One region of the Secundilactobacillus paracollinoides genome, then DNA from elsewhere that is predicted to be linked to it. Evidence: predicted binding sites of a transcription regulator. Region 1 holds the regulator's gene; the other holds the start of a gene.
What was found. The regulator CtsR, encoded in region 1, represses protease genes until heat stress. The targets are predictions, from matches to a motif close to TTGGTCAAAAAAGGTCAAANA.
Positions count from the first base shown of each region.

Region 2: a site for CtsR is predicted at 6,945-6,965, ahead of clpP (ATP-dependent Clp endopeptidase proteolytic subunit ClpP). Genes of this name have one in related genera too.

Region 1 covers NZ_CP014912.1:2,063,698-2,073,638, forward strand. The annotation lists gene AYR61_RS08760 (amino acid permease) at 1-981, shown strand, start outside; gene ltrA (group II intron reverse transcriptase/maturase) at 1,468-2,850, shown strand; gene AYR61_RS08770 (deoxynucleoside kinase) at 3,185-3,823, shown strand; gene serS (serine--tRNA ligase) at 4,130-5,410, shown strand; tRNA gene AYR61_RS08780 (tRNA-Val) at 5,758-5,830, shown strand; tRNA gene AYR61_RS08785 (tRNA-Lys) at 5,834-5,906, shown strand; tRNA gene AYR61_RS08790 (tRNA-Leu) at 5,924-6,005, shown strand; tRNA gene AYR61_RS08795 (tRNA-Thr) at 6,032-6,104, shown strand; tRNA gene AYR61_RS08800 (tRNA-Gly) at 6,109-6,180, shown strand; tRNA gene AYR61_RS08805 (tRNA-Leu) at 6,200-6,285, shown strand; tRNA gene AYR61_RS08810 (tRNA-Arg) at 6,312-6,385, shown strand; tRNA gene AYR61_RS08815 (tRNA-Pro) at 6,409-6,482, shown strand; tRNA gene AYR61_RS08820 (tRNA-Thr) at 6,575-6,647, shown strand; tRNA gene AYR61_RS08825 (tRNA-Gly) at 6,652-6,723, shown strand; gene AYR61_RS08830 (CtsR family transcriptional regulator) at 7,150-7,617, shown strand; gene AYR61_RS08835 (ATP-dependent Clp protease ATP-binding subunit) at 7,635-9,941, shown strand, end outside.
Region 2 covers NZ_CP014912.1:2,244,765-2,254,705, reverse strand. The annotation lists gene eno (phosphopyruvate hydratase) at 249-1,568, opposite strand; gene tpiA (triose-phosphate isomerase) at 1,665-2,420, opposite strand; gene AYR61_RS09675 (phosphoglycerate kinase) at 2,574-3,776, opposite strand; gene gap (type I glyceraldehyde-3-phosphate dehydrogenase) at 3,927-4,937, opposite strand; gene AYR61_RS14935 (sugar-binding transcriptional regulator) at 5,004-5,630, opposite strand; gene AYR61_RS14930 (sugar-binding transcriptional regulator) at 5,646-5,990, opposite strand; tRNA gene AYR61_RS09660 (tRNA-Arg) at 6,292-6,363, shown strand; gene clpP (ATP-dependent Clp endopeptidase proteolytic subunit ClpP) at 7,035-7,628, shown strand; gene ltrA (group II intron reverse transcriptase/maturase) at 8,107-9,489, shown strand; gene whiA (DNA-binding protein WhiA) at 9,728-9,941, opposite strand, start outside.

The DNA.
Region 1 (9,941 bases):
ATCATTTTCCTGATCGTCGGCGTGTTAACGATTATTGGGGTCATGGGCGGCCACGCCACTGGACTTGAAAACTTCACGTATAAGAAGGCCCCATTTGTTGGTGGGCTGCCCGCAACGCTGAGTGTGTTCGTGGTTGCTGGGTTCTCCTTCCAAGGGACTGAATTAGTCGGAATTACTGCCGGCGAATCCAAAACGCCCGAAAAGAGTATCCCAAAGGCCATCAATCAGGTCTTTTGGCGGATTTTGCTCTTCTACATTTTTGCTATTTTTGTCATTGCATGTATTATTCCATACACGAGTCCTGATCTGTTGGGCTCGTCTGCTTCAGATATTGCCATCAGTCCATTCACGCTTGTCTTTAAGCGGGCTGGTCTCGCTGCGGCTGCCAGTGTCATGAACGCCGTTATTTTAACGTCAGTGATCTCAGCTGTGAACTCTGGGATGTATGCTTCTTCACGGATGCTTTACTCCCTGTCACTTGACGGGTACGCACCAAAGTACTTTGAACACACGACGAAGCATGGGGTGCCATTGCGTGCACAGGTGGCCACCACGGTTGTTGGTGCGCTGACCTTCATCGCAAGTATTGCGGGACCGCAAGTGTACGTATGGCTCGTGGCGGCGTCCGGTCTGACTGGATTCATCGCCTGGGTCGGCATCGCGATTTCTCATTTCCGCTTCCGGCGTGCTTTTGTTAAGCAGGGCCACAAGGAATCTGAGCTGAAATACCATGCCAAGTGGTTCCCACTGGGACCAATTCTGGCACTGATCCTCTGTATCGTGGTGATCGTGGGTCAAGATCCTGGTTCATTTGTCCACTTTGACTGGGAGAAGATTCTGGTCACTTACCTGAGTGTGCCACTGTTTATCGTGCTGTTCTTCTACTACAAGATCCGGCACCACACAAAGATGATTCCGCTTGATGAGGTCGATGTTGAGCCTCACAAACGGGATGAAACAACGGATGATGAAGAAGCTTAATTGAATGTGATTCTTAAAAGTCGGTAGACCAGAAGGTTGCCGGCTTTTTTGGTGCGCCCGGCATGGGCGCCAACTAGACGGTGAAAGTCCGTTTCGGGCCGTAGTAGTCGGAACCGCAAGTCAATGACAAGGGTGTCCATCGTGAGGTGGAATCTGAAGGAAGTCGGCGACAAAGTACCGCATTGATGTACAAGAATCAGCTATAAGGCTGTGTTGGTCGGACGAGGTTGCCAAACAAACCAAAGTCCAATACTACTCGAGGCCATCGCAGTAAAGCTGGCAATGACATGGTACGAAAGTGGGCGTTCTTACCCGGGGAGGCCTGTATCGTACGTTCCCGACAAGAGGCGCGCTAAGCGCCACAGGAACAAACATCGCAGTGATGTGGTGCAGAACGATACAGGAGTCAGCCGAGGCCATAGTAGTGGTATCTGCCACGAAGGGCTGAACAATAATAGGTCATCATTGATATTGGAGGTGGAGACAGTGCAACAACCGCAGAATACAGAAAAAGCTGACCGCCGGCGGACAGTAGGACTGGAAGCCCAAGAACAAGTCGGGGTGCGTAGCACTGACTCTGGTGAAAATACGATGATGAACGGCACTAAGTTTCAAGAGTTAGTCTTAGACCGAAATAACCTGAACGAGGCTTATCTTCGCGTCTGCAGAAACAAAGGTGCAGCAGGACTAGACGGAATGACCGTTGACGAACTGTTGCCCTACTTGAGGAAACATAAACAGGAATTACTGCAAGCTTTACAAAACGAGACCTATCGGCCTCGTCCCGTTAAGCGGGTTGAAATTCCCAAACCTAATGGTGGTAAACGCAAGCTCGGAATACCAACTGTGATTGACCGACTTGTTCAACAAGCCATGGCGCAAGTCATGGTGCCAACATTTGAGCGTGTCTTCTCAGATAATAGTTTTGGGTTCCGACCGAATCGAAGTGCTAAAGATGCCATTGATAGAGTGGTTCAGTTCTACAATCAGGGCTATCACTATGTCGTGGATCTCGATTTAAAAGCATACTTCGATACGGTCAACCACGATCTGCTTATTAAATTTATTGAGCAGTATATTACGGATCCATGGATACTGCATCTCATTCGTCGCTTCCTAACCAGCGGTGTCATGAATGGTGGTCTATTTGAACGAAGTGATAAAGGCACCCCTCAAGGTGGCCCCTTATCGCCACTTTTGGCTAACATTTATCTCAACGAACTGGATAAGCTGTTAACTTCCAGAGGTCATAAGTTTGTCCGCTATGCGGACGATTGTAATATTTATGTCCGAAGCAAACGTGCTGGAGAACGGGTTCTGACTAATGTTACTCGCTTTCTTGAAGGCGACCTAAAGGTCACCGTCAATGAGGACAAGACATCAGTAAGTTCGCCTCTGCGGGCCAAGTTCCTGGGATTTTCCTTGGGGGTTGGTCGAGGAGGTGCGTATGCGCGACCTGCTTGGCAGGCCAAGCAACGCATCAAGTCTGCACTCAGGAAAATGACCAAGCGCAATCGGGGCGTTTCGTTAAACCTGGTGTTTAACGAGATTCATCAAAAGATGCGTGGGTGGTTACAGTACTATTCGGTCGGGAAAATGACCAATTTTATCCGTCACTTAGACGAATGGTTGCGAGCAAGGATTCGCCAGTATATTTGGAAACAGTGGAAGAAGCTCAAAACAAAGGTCAATCATCTTGTAAAACTGGGGCTTTCTGGCACCAGTGCTTATACAATGGCCAATACCCGTAAGGGTTATTGGCGAACTGCGCATAGCAAGACATTGACCTATACTCTGACAAACAAAAGACTGGAACGCCTTGGACTCATCAATATGAGCAAGACACTCCAGTCAATACAAAGTGCTTAAATTATTGAACCGCCGTATACGGAACCGTACGTACGGTGGTGTGAGAGGTCGGTAATTGAATTAATCAATTACCTCCTACTCGATTTTACAAGTCAGCACTTTCAATACGATAAACTGGAATGTCATTCTGTTGTCCTGAATGCCATACTAAGCTCAGATGAATCAAATGCCGCAGTATGCTGATAGAATGGTATTAAACAGCCATCGTTACAATTTCTATTGAATGCTGATCACGAAGTCTATGAAATAATTTGCCACAACATATTGCATTTCACTGGCCTGATGATACAATGGGTGGTACTGACTTTTGAAGGTTAAAGGAGAATTTTAAGCCATGATTGTACTTTCAGGAACTATTGGTGCCGGCAAGACAAGTTTAACGAACCTGCTGGCTGACCATTTAAACAAACCGGCGTTTTACGAATCCGTTGAGGACAATGAAATTTTGCCGTTGTTTTATCAAGACCCCAAGAAATATGGGTTCTTGTTACAGATCTATTTCTTGAACAAACGGTTGGACAGCATTAAGCAGGCTTTTAAGGATGACGAAACGGTGCTCGACCGGTCGATCTTTGAAGACTCATTGCTGTTTAAACTCAACGCTGATATGGGCCGGGCCACACAGACTGAAGTGGACATTTATGACTCCTTACTTCAAAACATGATGGAAGAACTGCCGAATGCGGTTCATAAAAAGAACCCTGATCTTTTGATCCACATCAACATTTCGTTTGATACGATGTTGAACCGGATCAAGAAACGTGGCCGATCATACGAGCAAGTGGCACAAGACCCAAGCCTTTACGACTACTACAAGCAGTTAGATGAACGCTATGTGGATTGGTATGCCAACTACAATAAGTCACCTAAGATGATGATCAATGGAGACGAATTGGACTTCGTTGAAGATCAGGATGCCCAACAAAAAGTGCTGGATCTTGTCGATGAGAAAATGGCATCCCTCGCGCTATAAAAAGCCTGTGATCAAGTTTACGGTGACGTGACTTGTAAATAGGGGTCAAATATCGTAATATAGTGACAGTAATCAAAACGCAGTGTGACTTTAGTAGGTCTTCCAGAGAGACGGTGTGAGCTGTGAGCCGTTGACCGAAACTCCATCACACGAAAGCGGACAGTTAATCCTGTACGGTGATCGCCGTTACCGATGAGAGTGTGTGGCAGAGGCCGCAAACTTGGGTGGTACCGCGAAGTCTTCGTCCCAATTTTTTGGGGCGGAGGCTTTTTTTGACGGTACAATAACGAAGGGAGAAGTACTATTATGCTTGATTTAAAGTTGATCCGGACTGAAACGGATTTCGTGAAGGAAAAGTTGGCAACCCGTGGTGTTGACGCGCAGGAGATCGACGACTTACTGGCCTTAGACCAGAAACGACGTGACCTCATCGTGAAGAGTGAGACCATGAAGGCCAACCGAAACACGGTGTCAGATGAAATTTCTCAGTTAAAGCGCAACAAGGAAGACGCCAGCGATAAGATTGAGCAAATGAAACAGGTCAGCGCTGACATTAAGGCGTTGGATGAACAATTGACTACCATTGCCGAAGACGTTTCCGATAAGACGTCACGGCTGCCAAACATTCCGAATGACGAAGTTCCAGTCGGACTGACAGAGGATGGTAGTGTTGAACTGCGTAAGTGGGGCGAGATTCCAACGTTTGCCGACTTTAAACCAAAGTCCCATTGGGAGATCGGTGAAGACCTGGGCATTCTTGATTTTGAACGTGGCGCAAAGGTATCTGGTAGTCGTTTCCTGTACTATGTCGGCCAAGGGGCACGGTTGGAACGGGCCATTTACAACTTCTTCCTGGATGAAAACGAAAAGGCAGGCTTTACTGAAGTCTTACCACCGTACATGGTCAACAGTGAGTCCATGTTCGGAACGGGCCAGTTTCCAAAGTTTAAGGAAGACGTTTATTCGTTGAAGGAAGCTGACGAAACGTTGATTCCAACGGCGGAAGTCCCACTGGTCAACTACTATCGCGATGAAGTGATTCCAACCGAAAAATTGCCAGTTTACTTTACTGCTTTGACACCTGCCTTCCGTTCTGAAGCGGGGAGTGCGGGTCGTGATACCCGTGGACTGATCCGGTTGCACCAATTCAACAAGGTCGAAATGGTGAAGTTCACGAAGCCGGAAGACTCATGGAACGAGCTGGAATCATTAACGACCCATGCTGAGGAACTGTTGCAAAAACTCGGTCTGGCCTACCACGTTATCACCTTGACGACGGGAGACATGAGCTTTACTGCTGCGATGACCCATGACCTTGAAGTCTGGCTGCCATTCCAAGACCGGTACCGTGAAATTTCCAGTTGCTCAAACACGACCGACTTCCAAGCACGGCGGGCACACATTCAATACCGTGACGACAATGGTAAGCTCCAGTATGTCCACACGTTGAACGGCTCTGGTTTAGCTGTTGGCCGAACGGTAGCCGCTGTTTTGGAAAACTACCAAAACGCTGATGGGACGGTTGATATTCCAGAAGCATTGCAACCTTACATGGGTGGTCAAACTAAGATCACAAAAGAAGACTAGTGCATAACCAGCCAGTCTAAATACATGTTTATGAGATAAAAAAGAGAACTTATTCATCCTTGTGGGGTGGGTGAGTTCTTTTTGTTTTTGAGCGATTGAAATGATGGTGAAAACGAGTCATCCCTACGCCCAATTAAATGAATTTAATTTGAAAAAGGGGGTAGCTTTTTTTTAAAAAGGAGTGTATAGTATTTCTTGCAGTTGATTAGGAACACGTTTCGAGATGCATAACTATTCAACCTTCTCAAAAAAAGATGTTGACATCAATTACTTGAGATGATAATATGAAATAGTTGTTTCGACGAGGTCGACTGCAACGGCTTCACATGATATCCCATTCGTTTTATGGAGGATTAGCTCAGTTGGGAGAGCGTCTGCCTTACAAGCAGAGGGTCACAGGTTCGAGCCCTGTATCCTCCATTTGAGCCGTTAGCTCAGTTGGTAGAGCATCTGACTTTTAATCAGAGGGTCGACAGTTCGAGCCTGTCACGGCTCATTATCCAGGTACACCACGCGGGTGTGGCGGAACTGGCAGACGCGCTAGATTTAGGTTCTAGTGTCTTATGACGTGGGGGTTCGAGTCCCTTCACCCGCATCAAATTGAATAGTAAATTCACTTTCGCCGACTTAGCTCAGTTGGCAGAGCATCTCACTAGTAATGAGGAGGTCGGAGGTTCGAATCCTCTAGTCGGCATTGTGCGGAAGTAGTTCAGTGGTAGAACATCACCTTGCCATGGTGGGGGTCGCGGGTTCGAATCCCGTCTTCCGCTTTTAGAGCGTCATTTTCCTGCCGGGGTGGCGGAATTGGCAGACGCACAGGACTTAAAATCCTGCGGTCAGTGATGACCGTACCGGTTCGATCCCGGTCCTCGGCATTGTTTCACAATTTAATAGTTATTATGCACCCATAGCGCAATTGGATAGAGTGTCTGACTACGAATCAGAAGGTTGTAGGTTCGACTCCTACTGGGTGCATTTTGTTGTTTCTAAACAGCAATCGGGAAGTAGCTCAGCTTGGTAGAGCACCACGTTCGGGACGTGGGGGTCGCAAGTTCAAATCTTGTTTTCCCGATAGACGATTACCACGTCTGGCCACCAGTCGGGCGCTTTTTTATTGGTAATTGCAGTGCTGATTTGAAACGGCAGATAGGCAATTTTTCAATTGCCGACTTAGCTCAGTTGGCAGAGCATCTCACTAGTAATGAGGAGGTCGGAGGTTCGAATCCTCTAGTCGGCATGATGCGGAAGTAGTTCAGTGGTAGAACATCACCTTGCCATGGTGGGGGTCGCGGGTTCGAATCCCGTCTTCCGCTTCGCATGTTTCACAAGATCAAAACACTAACGTCTCATCACGAATGACCTGCGGGTCGTCTGTGATGGGACGTTTTGTTTCGGCTTGTGAATGGGATGGTGGTTTTAATAGGAAGAAACGCAACTGTTAAAACCTGCCATCGTGGCGTGAGTTCCGGTGTAATCAGGGTTAAAGCGCCCGTCTCACCTTTTTCATTTTAGGTGTCGAGACTGCAGTGAAGTTCACGTCGACATGTGTGACCCAATTGTCTGAGTTCTGTGCGCGGGTCTCAATAAATTATTTAAAGAAATCCCATTTAAATCAGTAATTTGCCTGTTTTATCGTTATAATTAAAGTATAATGCTTTGCTTTTTTACCAAAGATTCGTATAATGAAAGTCAACATTAGTCAAAGTAAATTGTTGAGTTGGTGAATGGAGGGAAGAAGCGTGCAAAATCAAAACATCTCCGATATTATTGAAAAGTACTTAAAGCAGATCTTATCGGACGCCGAGCACGTTGAAATTCGCCGATCTGAGGTTGCCGATCTCTTTAACGTCGTGCCTTCTCAGATTAATTACGTTATCAAGACGCGCTTCACATTATCGAACGGTTATTTGGTAGAAAGTAAACGCGGGGGTGGCGGCTACATCCGGATCGAAAAAGTCAATCTTTTGGATGATACGGATGTGCTCGACTCTTTGATTGAAACGATTGGTGATTCAATTGGTCAACGAGACGGTTATGCTGTAATACAGGGACTTTATGAAAGTGACGTCATTGGTAGACGCGAAGCGAATATCATTTTGACGATTATTAGTAAAGACACTTTGAAGATGGATAACCGCGCACAAGAAAACGGCTTACGGGCACGGATCTTAGTCAGTATTTTAAAGCATCTGCGCTACGAAAGCTAAGAAAGTGAGGAATTGATATGGACAATCTTTTTACCCCAAGTGCAAAGAGCGTATTGGCATTGGCACAGGAGCAAGCCAAGTATTTTAAGCACCAAGCGGTTGGTACTGAACACTTACTTTTAGCACTCACTATTGAGAAGAACGGGATCGCAAACAAGGTCTTACAACAGTTCTCCATTAGTGAAGACGATGTGCGCGAAGAAATTGAACGGTTTACAGGTTATGGCACTTTAGGCAACGTGGATAAGGACACTTATCTGCTATACTCGCCAAAGGCCAAGGACATGCTGTCGGTTGCTGGCGATGAAGCTAAGCGAATCGGGTCAACTAAGATTGGCACAGAACATATCCTGCTGGCACTTTTAAGTGACGAAACGATTTTATCCTCACGTATCCTAATGAACTTAAACATTGATCTGGCACAGGCACGCAAAGTGATTATGCGTAAGCTTGGTGTCAGCGAAACGCAAGACAAACGTCGCGGCGCCCAACGTGGCCGCGCAAAGCAACAGGGCGGCACGCCAACTTTGGATTCGTTAGCGCGTGATCTGACACAATTGGCACGGGACGACCAAATGGATCCAACGGTTGGCCGAAACAAGGAAGTTCGCCGAGTTATCCAGATCTTGTCACGCCGGACTAAGAACAACCCTGTTTTGATCGGTGAACCTGGTGTTGGTAAAACAGCGATTGCTGAAGGCCTTGCCCAACGCATTGTTGCTGGGGACGTTCCGGAAGATATGCAAAATAAGCGTCTGATGGCGCTTGACATGGGCTCCCTGGTTGCCGGCACCAAGTACCGTGGTGAATTCGAAGACCGTCTGAAGAAGGTTATTGAGGAAATTTACAACGATGGGCAGGTTATCCTGTTTATCGATGAACTGCACACACTGATTGGTGCTGGTGGCGCTGAAGGTGCCATTGATGCGTCAAACATTTTGAAACCGGCTCTTGCGCGTGGTGAACTGCAAACAATCGGTGCCACTACGTTGGATGAATACCAAAAGTACATTGAATCTGATGCCGCATTGGAACGACGGTTTGCAACGGTACAAGTTGACGAACCAACTGAAGATGAAACAATCGAGATCTTGAAGGGCTTGCGGTCACGTTATGAGGACCACCACCACGCCAACATTACGGATGACGCGGTTGAACAAGCCGTTAAGCTCTCATCACGCTACATCACAGACCGGTTCTTGCCAGACAAGGCCATTGATTTGATGGATGAAGCGGCTGCCAAGGTTCGCATCAGCCGGATGGACAAACCATCTAAGCGGTCGACTCAGGAAGCTAAGCTTGAAGAATTGTCTGATCAGCGCGAAGCCGCAATCTTGGATCAACGGTTTGAAGAGGCTGCTCAGTTGCGGACTCAGGAACTGGATCTGCGTGAAAAGCTTGAAAAGAAGAACCAGAAGGCCGCTGAAGCCAAGGATGCTGAGGGCGAGAACCGTTATGACCTCAACGTGACTGGTGAAGATGTTGCGGAAGTTGTTTCTGAGTGGACAGGCGTGCCAACCACTCAACTGCAACGGACGGAACAAGAACGGTTGATCAACCTGGAAAACGTCCTGCACAAGCGGGTCGTAGGCCAAGAAGAAGCTGTTTCAGCAGTCTCTCGTGCGATTCGGCGTGCCCGTTCTGGGCTGAAGGACCCAAATCGTCCAATTGGCTCATTTATGTTCCTTGGCCCAACTGGTGTTGGGAAGACGGAACTTGCTAAGGCCTTGGCCGAAGCAATGTTTGGCTCTGAAGACAACATGATCCGGGTCGACATGTCCGAATACATGGAAAAGTACTCCACTAGTCGGTTGATCGGGTCAGCACCTGGTTATGTCGGTTATGAAGAGGGTGGCCAACTGACTGAAAAGGTCCGTCAAAAGCCATACTCCGTTGTGCTCTTTGATGAAGTTGAAAAGGCCCACCCAGACGTCTTTAATCTGTTGTTGCAGGTGCTTGATGATGGCTACCTAACTGACTCTAAAGGTCGGAAAGTGGACTTCAGAAACACCATCATGATCATGACCTCTAACCTGGGTGCCACCACGTTACGTGATGAAAAGACCGTTGGGTTTGCTGCTGAAGACAAGTCTGAGGACTACAACGCAATGGCTGCCACTATCCGTGAAACGTTGAAACAAGCATTCCGTCCTGAATTCTTGAACCGGATCGATGAAATTGTCATCTTCCACTCATTGAAGAAGGCCGAATTGCACCAGATCGTTAAGCTGATGGCTAAGCAAGTCGTTAACCGAATTGCTGAACAAGGCATTCGGGTCAAGATTACGCCAGCTGCCATTGATGTGATTGCCAATGCGGGGTTT
Region 2 (9,941 bases), 180 kb from region 1:
ACTTCGGTGCCGTGCCAAATTGCGGAATGTAACGGACAAGACTACTTACTACTTTGTAGGCTACCTAGTGGAAACGCGTTCAGCAAGGCACGGGGCTAACGTGTAACGGACTCTGGCAAAAATGCCAAGTTCGGGCATTTCCGCCAGAGTCCGTTACACACCGCCCCTAACCCGCCTTGCTTCACGCTCTAAAAAAACCGCCCAGCACTGTGCTAGACGGTTCAATAAATCGAGATTAATGTCGATTATTATTTAGCTTGGATTGCGTCACGAGCTTGTTCGCTCAAGTTGTAGAAGGACTTGATGCCCTTGTAATCTGCAACTGAACCGAGTTGGTCTTCGATCCGCATTAATTGGTTGTACTTAGCGATACGTTCGCCACGGCTCATTGAACCAGTCTTGATTTGGCCGGCGTTCAAAGCGACAACCAAGTCAGCGATAGTCGTATCTTCAGTTTCACCAGAACGGTGTGAGATGATAGCAGTGTAACCTGCTTCCTTGGCCATTTCAACGGCTTCAACCGTTTCAGTCAAGGTCCCGATTTGGTTCAACTTGATCAAGATAGCATTGGCAACGCCCATCTTGATACCCTTTGACAAGTAGTCAGTGTTGGTAACGAACAAGTCATCACCGACGATCTGAACCTTCTTGCCAAGGCGTTCAGTAGCCATCTGCCAGTCTTCCCATTCGTTTTCGTCTAATGGGTCTTCGATTGACACAACTGGGTACTTGTCGACGATGCCTTCAAGCAAGCTAACGAATTCGTCAGCAGTGTATGACTTGCCATCACCAACTAAGTCGTAGGTCTTAGTTTCAGTGTTGTAGAATTCTGATGCGGCACAGTCAAAGGCAATAGCGATGTCCTTGCCTGGCTTGTAACCAGCCTTCTTGATCGCTTCAACTAAGATTTCGAATGGTTCTTCGTTGTTCTTCAAGTCAGGAGCGAAACCACCTTCGTCACCAACAGCAGTTGAGTAACCGCGGTCGTTTAAGATCGACTTCAAGGCGTGGAAAGTTTCAGCACCCATCCGGATAGCTTCCTTAACAGAAGGTGCACCGACAGGCATAATCATGAATTCTTGGAAGTCAACCTTGTTGTTGGCATGCTTCCCACCATTGATAACGTTCATCATAGGGGTTGGCAATACGTGGCCGTTAAAGCCGCCAAGGTAGTTGTATAAAGGAACTTCCAATTCATCAGCAGCAGCACGGGCAGCAGCTAATGAAACACCCAAAATAGCGTTGGCGCCCAACTTACCCTTGTTAGGGGTACCGTCTAAGGCAATCATAGCTTTGTCGATAGCCACTTGGTCAGTGACGTCGTAGCCAACGATTTCCTTAGCGATGATGTTGTTAACGTTGTCAACAGCTTTAGTAACACCCTTGCCGCCAAAACGATCCTTGTCGCCGTCACGTAATTCAACAGCTTCGTGTTCACCAGTTGAGGCACCTGAAGGAACGATACCGCGACCAACTGCACCGGCCTCAGTGTAGACTTCGACTTCAACAGTTGGGTTACCACGTGAGTCTAAGACTTCACGTCCGTAAATATCAGAAATAATTGACATTGTATTCTCTCCTTATGAAAGTTTAACCTAGCGGGAAACAATTTTCCCCGTGTCTATTTTATAAGTTTACTCTTGAACTTGCAATTACTATTTCACTTATTTTTGGTAGTGCACCAATTGCAAATAAGTTTCAGCGTTCAAACTGGCGCCACCAGCTAACACACCGTCAATATTTGGCTTCGCCATAATTGAATCGATGTTTTCAGGATTCACACTGCCGCCGTATAACACCCGCATCTCATTGGCCACATCATCGCTGTATAAATCAGCAACGGTCTGGCGAATAAGGTAGCAGCCCTCTTCAGCTTGTTCAGCCGATGCAGACTTGCCGCTGCCGATTGCCCAACTAGGTTCATAGGCAATGATCAACTGGCGTGCCTGCTCTTCTGTGATGCCCTTTAAGGCGCCTGTCACCTGACTAACGACCCAGTGGATCTTTTCGCCAGCCTCCAAACGGCCCATCGTTTCGTCACAGCACAAGATCGGTGTCATCTGGTTACGATATACGGCGTGCACCTTCCGATTGATGGTATCATCCGTTTCGTTAAAGTAGGCGCGTCGTTCTGAATGGCCCACGATAACGTACGTGATCTTCATGGCAGCTAGTGCCTGGGGACTCGTTTCGCCCGTAAAGGCACCAGCATCTTCCCAGTAACAGTCCTCGGCTGCAATCCGCAGTTTTTGCCCAGGATTGTTGGCTAACATTGTCGACAACAGCAGCGCTGGCGCCGCAATCGCCGTTTCAACGTCGGCTGGATCCGTCACCTGTTCTGAGACCGCCTGCATGAAGGCCTTGGCCTCATCAATCGTCTTGTTCATTTTCCAGTTACCCGCAATTAGTGGTATTCGCACAGTCGAACGCTCCTTTTTCAAATCAATTTCACATGACCTATTCTAGCGAAATGAAACCGGTTTTACTAGTAAACACCATTTTCAAATCTTGTCACGCTGATGAAACTGATAGTAAAGAAGCCAGGACACACTGGTCCCAGCTTCAAAAAAGATTTACTTGTCGCTAATGGCTGCGATACCTGGTAATGTCTTACCTTCGAGGTATTCGAGGGAAGCACCACCACCGGTTGAGATGTGGGTCAATTGATCGCCAACACCTAATTGTTGAACGGCAGCAGTTGAGTCACCACCACCAACGATGGTCGTCGCGTTGCTCAAAGTACCAAGGAACTTACCAATTTCAAGGGTTCCTTCGGCGTAGTTAGGCATTTCGAACACACCCATTGGACCGTTCCAAACGACTAACTTAGCGTCCTTCAAGACATCCTTGAATTCAGCAACAGACTTTGGTCCGATATCTAAGGCCATGTACCCATCAGGAATGTCACCTTCGACAGTCTTGTGGTCAGCATCGTTGTCAAACTTAGCAGCAACTACGGAATCAACAGGCAATACCAGCTTGTCGCCAGCCTTGTCCATGATTTCCTTGGCCAAGTCGATCTTGTCAGTTTCAACGAGTGAGTTCCCGATCTTCATACCCTTTGCAGCGTAGAAGGTGTAGGTCATCCCACCACCGATGATGACTTTATCGGCTTTGTCCAACAGGTTGTCAATGACACCGATCTTATCAGAAACCTTGGCACCACCTAAGATGGCAACAAATGGGTGTTCTGGGTTTGAAACGGCACCACCGATAAACTTGATTTCCTTTTCCATCAAGAAGCCGGCAGCGGTTTGTGGCATGTTTGAAGCAATCCCAACGTTTGAAGCATGTGACCGGTGAGCAGTCCCGAAGGCATCGTTAACAAAGACGTCACCAAGTGATGCCCAGTACTTGCCTAATTCAGGATCGTTACCTGATTCGCGCTTCACGTTTTCGCCATCTTTAACATCTTCGTAACGGGTGTTTTCCATGACAAGAACGTCACCGTTGTTCATCTTATCGATGGCGGTTTCAAGTTGTTCGCCTTCAGTTACAGGAACGAAGGTCACCGGCTTGTTCAACAAGTTAGAAAGACGTTCAGCAACTGGACGCATTGACAAGGCAGACTTGTCTTCTTCCTTCTTGATCCGGCCTAAGTGAGAAAGCAGGATGGCCTTGCCACCATGTTCGATCACGTATTTGATTGTTGGTAATGCAGCCACGATCCGGTTGTCGTTACCAATAACGCCGTCCTTGATCGGGACGTTAAAGTCGACACGCATGAGGACTTTTTTACCATCTAAGTCTAAATCAGAAACAGTTAATTTAGCCAATTCTAAATCCCTCCTGGTTACGAGTAGTGTTACGTCTCAAAACGATAACACTTAGTTTTTAGCCTTCATTACAAAAAATGGATAAAAGGCGGAAGAAGTATCCTCCCTCCGCCTTTTATTTGGTTCAATTATTAACGTTTAAGGTTAATCTTAAAGTGAAGCGAAGTGCAACAATGTCCGTACCATGTTGCAAGTGAAGCCCCATTCGTTGTCGTACCAAGCAACAGTCTTAACTAATTGTGTGTCGCCATTAGTAGTAACTTCAGTTTGGGTAGGATCGAATACTGAACCATGAGGGTCATCAATGATATCAGTTGAAACGATTTCGTCATCGTTGTAACCGAATGCTTCGTTGTTTTCAGTGTGCTTCTTGATAGCAGCATTGATTTCGTCAGCTGAGACCTTCTTGTCAAGAACTGAAACTAATTCAGTTAATGAACCATCAACAACAGCAACCCGTTGTGCATGGCCTTGTAACTTACCGTTCAATTCTGGGATAACTAAGCCGATAGCCTTAGCGGCACCAGTTGAGTGAGGAATAGTGTTGATGCTTGCAGTACGGTTGTTACGCATCTTCTTGCCACGAGGGCCATCAAGAATTTGTTGAGTAGCAGTGAAGGCGTGGATGGTAGTCATAGTACCGGCCTTGATGCCAAATTCTTCATTCAAGAAGTAAGCCATAGGTGCTAAACAGTTAGTGGTACATGAACCGGCAGAAACGATCTTGTCGCTAGCTTGTAAGGTATCCAAGTTAACACCAGGAACAACAGTCCGGACATCACCAGCTGGAGCTGAAACAAGGACACGCTTTACGCCAGCGTCCAAATGAGCTTGTGACTTTTCTTCTGAAGTGTAAAAACCAGTACATTCAAGAACGAAGTCAACGCCGTCGTTCTTAACCCAAGGAATGTTTTGTGCCTTTGGTTCTGCATATACAGGGATTTCCTTACCGTCAACGACGATACCCTTTTCAGTAGCTGAAACTTCACCAGGGAAACGACCATGGGTTGAATCATACTTCAAAAGGTAAGCTAACATTGAAGGGGTAGTTAAATCGTTGATAGCAGCGACTTCAATGTCGTCAGAATGTAGTTCATGGATCCGCTTGAACGCTAAACGACCAATGCGTCCGAAACCATTAATACCAATTTTTACAGTCATACTGTGATTTCCTCCTTTAGGAAATAAAAAAATATATTTTAAGCAGTAATACCAGATAACATAGTATCACTTCTTTAAAATCGTGTCAGCAGTTCCCTCGTCAGTGACCAAAAAAGTTGGTGCTGGCGGGAGTTTGAAATAGGCCTCAATAGCGGCTACCTTGGTGTGACCACCGGCAACTGCCACCACCAGATCCATTCTCTCAAGATCTGACATGGAAAGCCCGAGTTTGGGTACCTGGTACACAATTTGACCACTCTGGTCAAAAAAGTCACCAAACGCTTCACCAACGGCGTGTCGCTCCTGTAACGTTGCAATCACGTCAGCTGGCATTTGGCGCCGTTTTGCCATCGCCATCGCATCGCCCACACAGTGGAGCGCCACGTTCGCCTGATCAATGGTTGCTAACGTTTTAGCAATCATTGGTTCGGACCGCAGCGTTGCGTACGTGGATCCTGATGCCAGTTCTGGCAAGTACAGTGCCTGAAACGTACTATCCGTTCGTGCAGCCATTTTGGCACAAATGGTATTCGCCTGAATATCAGGCGACTCTCCCATGCCGCCACGAGCCGGAACAAACGTTAACTGGCGTTGTTCCGAAAGCTCCTGCGTTAACGTCGACGCCACGGCCGCCATCGTCGTACCGCCCATGACAGCGACGATACTTGGTCCCAGTGGCATGTGGTGCTGCATTAACGTATTGGTAAGCTATCCCATAGCTGTTTTGATCTCCGGCTGATCATCAGAATCCCCACTCACGATCCGGCAACCCTCCAACCCAAGTCGGGTCTGAAGTGCTTTTTCCTTCTTATGAATGCCAGTGAGATTTTGAATCAGCGGCAGCAACTGGTCAGCGGCACGCTCACCATCGGGCGTTAACACAACACCCTTAGATTGCATGGCCACCAATTGACTGCTCTCCAACGCCTCGAGGTCAGTCCGAACACTCCGTTCGGAGACACCCAGTTTTTCAGCGAGGAGCCGGCGACCAACCGGCTGCATCAAATGAATGGTTCGTAACAACGAGTAACGGTCGATTAGTTCCTGGGTCATTTTTGGTACGACCGCATTAACCCATCTCCACTCGATGTTCATCTTCTAACCAACTCTCTTATGTTGCTGGGACAGCAATTGTCCCAGCGATGCTTATTGTGACCCATTAAGGTCAAAAAACAATGGGTTCTCACCCACAAGTGCATTATAACAGGCACCCTGTCTCATTGCAATCGGTATGCCGGTAAAATATTGGTAAAGTTGTTTGACACGCAATTTTCAGAATATTTAGGTTTTACCCTTGTATTTTTATCCAATTTCAGTTATAGTAATTTAGTGTTCGAAAGGACATGAACGTGTTGCGCCCGTAGTGTAATGGATCGCACGTAAGATTCCGGTTCTTGAAATGGGGGTTCGATTCCCTCCGGGCGCATAAGAGAACAAAGCGGTGCAAGGAAGCTAACCAGCTGGTTAGCTTCCTATTTTTTTGCGTTGGGTTTCGCCAGTTGCCTCCCTCGTCAAAGGCAGATTTACAGTCTCAAGCTTATTTATTATTCAATTTACTAGCAGTCTTCCAGTTGAATATTCCCTTAGGTTTTAATTAGGTTGAGTCGTCAAGTTAATATAATCACAAATGGAAGTAATAAAAAAAGAAAGTCTGTGAGCGGCAGGCTTTCTTTCAGAAAAGTGTGTTATAGCAATGCAATCAACATATAAAACATAAATTGATTATCCTTACGATGTGGTAATAATAACTGATTTTAAACGTGAAGTCAAGAGATTGTTATTGCTTTCACTAATTATTTTTTAATTTATCTGCCCACCTTGTCGATCTCGACAGTTATCCAATGAATTTCACTTATTTGTCTGATTAGCTGGCGAGCTCACACAGTAGCCTGACCAAAACTGGTCAGGCCACTAAGTAATCCAATGCCCGTCTCGCCTCGTTTTATGGTATTCTAGATGCAGCTGGTTTCATTCTGCTAACTAACGGTCACAAAAGTGAGGCCTTTTTGTTTGACCTTTTTTGACCATTGGGTTAAACTACAAATCAGTTAGCAAGATTAAACTAACAATACAGCGAAATAAGGAGGCTGCAAAGCTATGAACTTAGTCCCAACAGTTATTGAGCAGTCCAGCCGTGGCGAACGTGCTTACGACATCTACTCTCGCCTATTAAAGGACAGAATTATCATGCTCTCCGGTGCAATTGAAGACGACATGGCCAACGCCATCATCGCCCAACTTTTGTTCTTGGACGCGCAAGATTCAACGAAAGATATTTACCTTTACATTAACTCTCCTGGTGGTGTGGTTACCTCTGGGATGGCCATTTACGATACGATGAGCTTCATCCAATCTGATGTTCAAACGATCGTTATGGGCATGGCTGCTTCAATGGCCAGTGTCTTGGCATCTTCAGGTACCAAGGGCAAGCGGTTTGCTTTGCCTCACTCACAAGTCTTGATTCACCAACCATCTGGTGGTGCTCAAGGCCAACAAACTGAAATTGAAATTGCAGCTACTGAAATCTTGAAGACTCGTAAATTGATCAACAAGATCTTAGCTGACAACTCCGGTCAACCAATTGAACGAATCAACGCTGACACTGAACGTGACCACTACTTATCCGCACAAGAATCTGTGGATTATGGTCTGATCGATGCCATCATGACCAGCTCAAAAGACCGTAAGTAAACGCACCTTTGCGAATCAGACATTTGTCTGGTTCGTTTTTTTGGTGCGCCCGGCATGGGCGCCAACTAGACGGTGAAAGTCCGTTGCGGGCCGTAGTAGTCGGAACCGCAAGTCAATGACAAGGGTGTCCATCGTGAGGTGGAATCTGAAGGAAGTCGGCGACAAAGTACCGCATTGATGTACAAGAATCAGCCATAAGGCTGTGTTGGTCGGACGAGGTTGCCAAACAAACCAAAGTCCAATACTACTCGAGGCCATCGCAGTAAAGCTGGCAATGACATGGTACGAAAGTGGGCGTTCTTACCCGGGGAGGCCTGTATCGTACGTTCCCGACAAGAGGCGCGCTAAGCGCCACAGGAACAAACATCGCAGTGATGTGGTGCAGAACGATACAGGAGTCAGCCGAGGCCATAGTAGTGGTATCTGCCACGAAGGGCTGAACAATAATAGGTCATCATTGATATTGGAGGTGGAGACAGTGCAACAACCGCAGAATACAGAAAAAGCTGACCGCCGGCGGACAGTAGGACTGGAAGCCCAAGAACAAGTCGGGGTGCGTAGCACTGACTCTGGTGAAAATACGATGATGAACGGCACTAAGTTTCAAGAGTTAGTCTTAGACCGAAATAACCTGAACGAGGCTTATCTTCGCGTCTGCAGAAACAAAGGTGCAGCAGGACTAGACGGAATGACCGTTGACGAACTGTTGCCCTACTTGAGGAAACATAAACAGGAATTACTGCAAGCTTTACAAAACGAGACCTATCGGCCTCGTCCCGTTAAGCGGGTTGAAATTCCAAAACCTAATGGTGGTAAACGCAAGCTCGGAATACCAACTGTGATTGACCGACTTGTTCAACAAGCCATGGCGCAAGTCATGGTGCCAACATTTGAGCGTGTCTTCTCAGATAATAGTTTTGGGTTCCGACCGAATCGAAGTGCTAAAGATGCCATTGATAGAGTGGTTCAGTTCTACAATCAGGGCTATCACTATGTCGTGGATCTCGATTTAAAAGCATACTTCGATACGGTCAACCACGATCTGCTTATTAAATTTATTGAGCAGTATATTACGGATCCATGGATACTGCATCTCATTCGTCGCTTCCTAACCAGCGGTGTCATGAATGGTGGTCTATTTGAACGAAGTGATAAAGGCACCCCTCAAGGTGGCCCCTTATCGCCACTTTTGGCTAACATTTATCTCAACGAACTGGATAAGCTGTTAACTTCCAGAGGTCATAAGTTTGTCCGCTATGCGGACGATTGTAATATTTATGTCCGAAGCAAACGTGCTGGAAAACGGGTTCTGACTAATGTTACTCGCTTTCTTGAAGGCGACCTAAAGGTCACCGTCAATGAGGACAAGACATCAGTAAGTTCGCCTCTGCGGGCCAAGTTCCTGGGATTTTCCTTGGGGGTTGGTCGAGGAGGTGCGTATGCGCGACCTGCTTGGCAGGCCAAGCAACGCATCAAGTCTGCACTCAGGAAAATGACCAAGCGCAATCGGGGCGTTTCGTTAAACCTGGTGTTTAACGAGATTCATCAAAAGATGCGTGGGTGGTTACAGTACTATTCGGTCGGGAAAATGACCAATTTTATCCGTCACTTAGACGAATGGTTGCGAGCAAGGATTCGCCAGTATATTTGGAAACAGTGGAAGAAGCTCAAAACAAAGGTCAATCATCTTGTAAAACTGGGGCTTTCTGGCACCAGTGCTTATACAATGGCCAATACCCGTAAGGGTTATTGGCGAACTGCGCATAGCAAGACATTGACCTATACTCTGACAAACAAAAGACTGGAACGCCTTGGACTCATCAATATGAGCAAGACACTCCAGTCAATACAAAGTGCTTAAATTATTGAACCGCCGTATACGGAACCGTACGTACGGTGGTGTGAGAGGTCGGTAATTGAATTAATCAATTACCTCCTACTCGATTGCGATTTTTAATCTGAATTCAAAAAAAGATGATCCAGCGCCTTGCTGGGTCATCTTTTTTACTGGTTAATAATTTCTAAGGTTGCTGGCTTGTATCAGCTGGTGCAGCGCGGATGCGATTCCCTATTATGGTAACGCCGTCCTTCTCCACGTTCTAGATAGCTTCCGCCCCGCGCAAATTATCCGCATACTCATTGATTTTACGTAACCGATGATTGATACCAGATTTCGAAATGGCACCGCTTGGAATCATTGTGCTGAGTTCCTTAAGGCTGACTTCCTTGTTGGCTAACCGAACCTCTGCCACTTCGCGTAACTTCGGTGGCAACTGACCGAGACCAACCATCTCATCAATAAACTTGATGTTT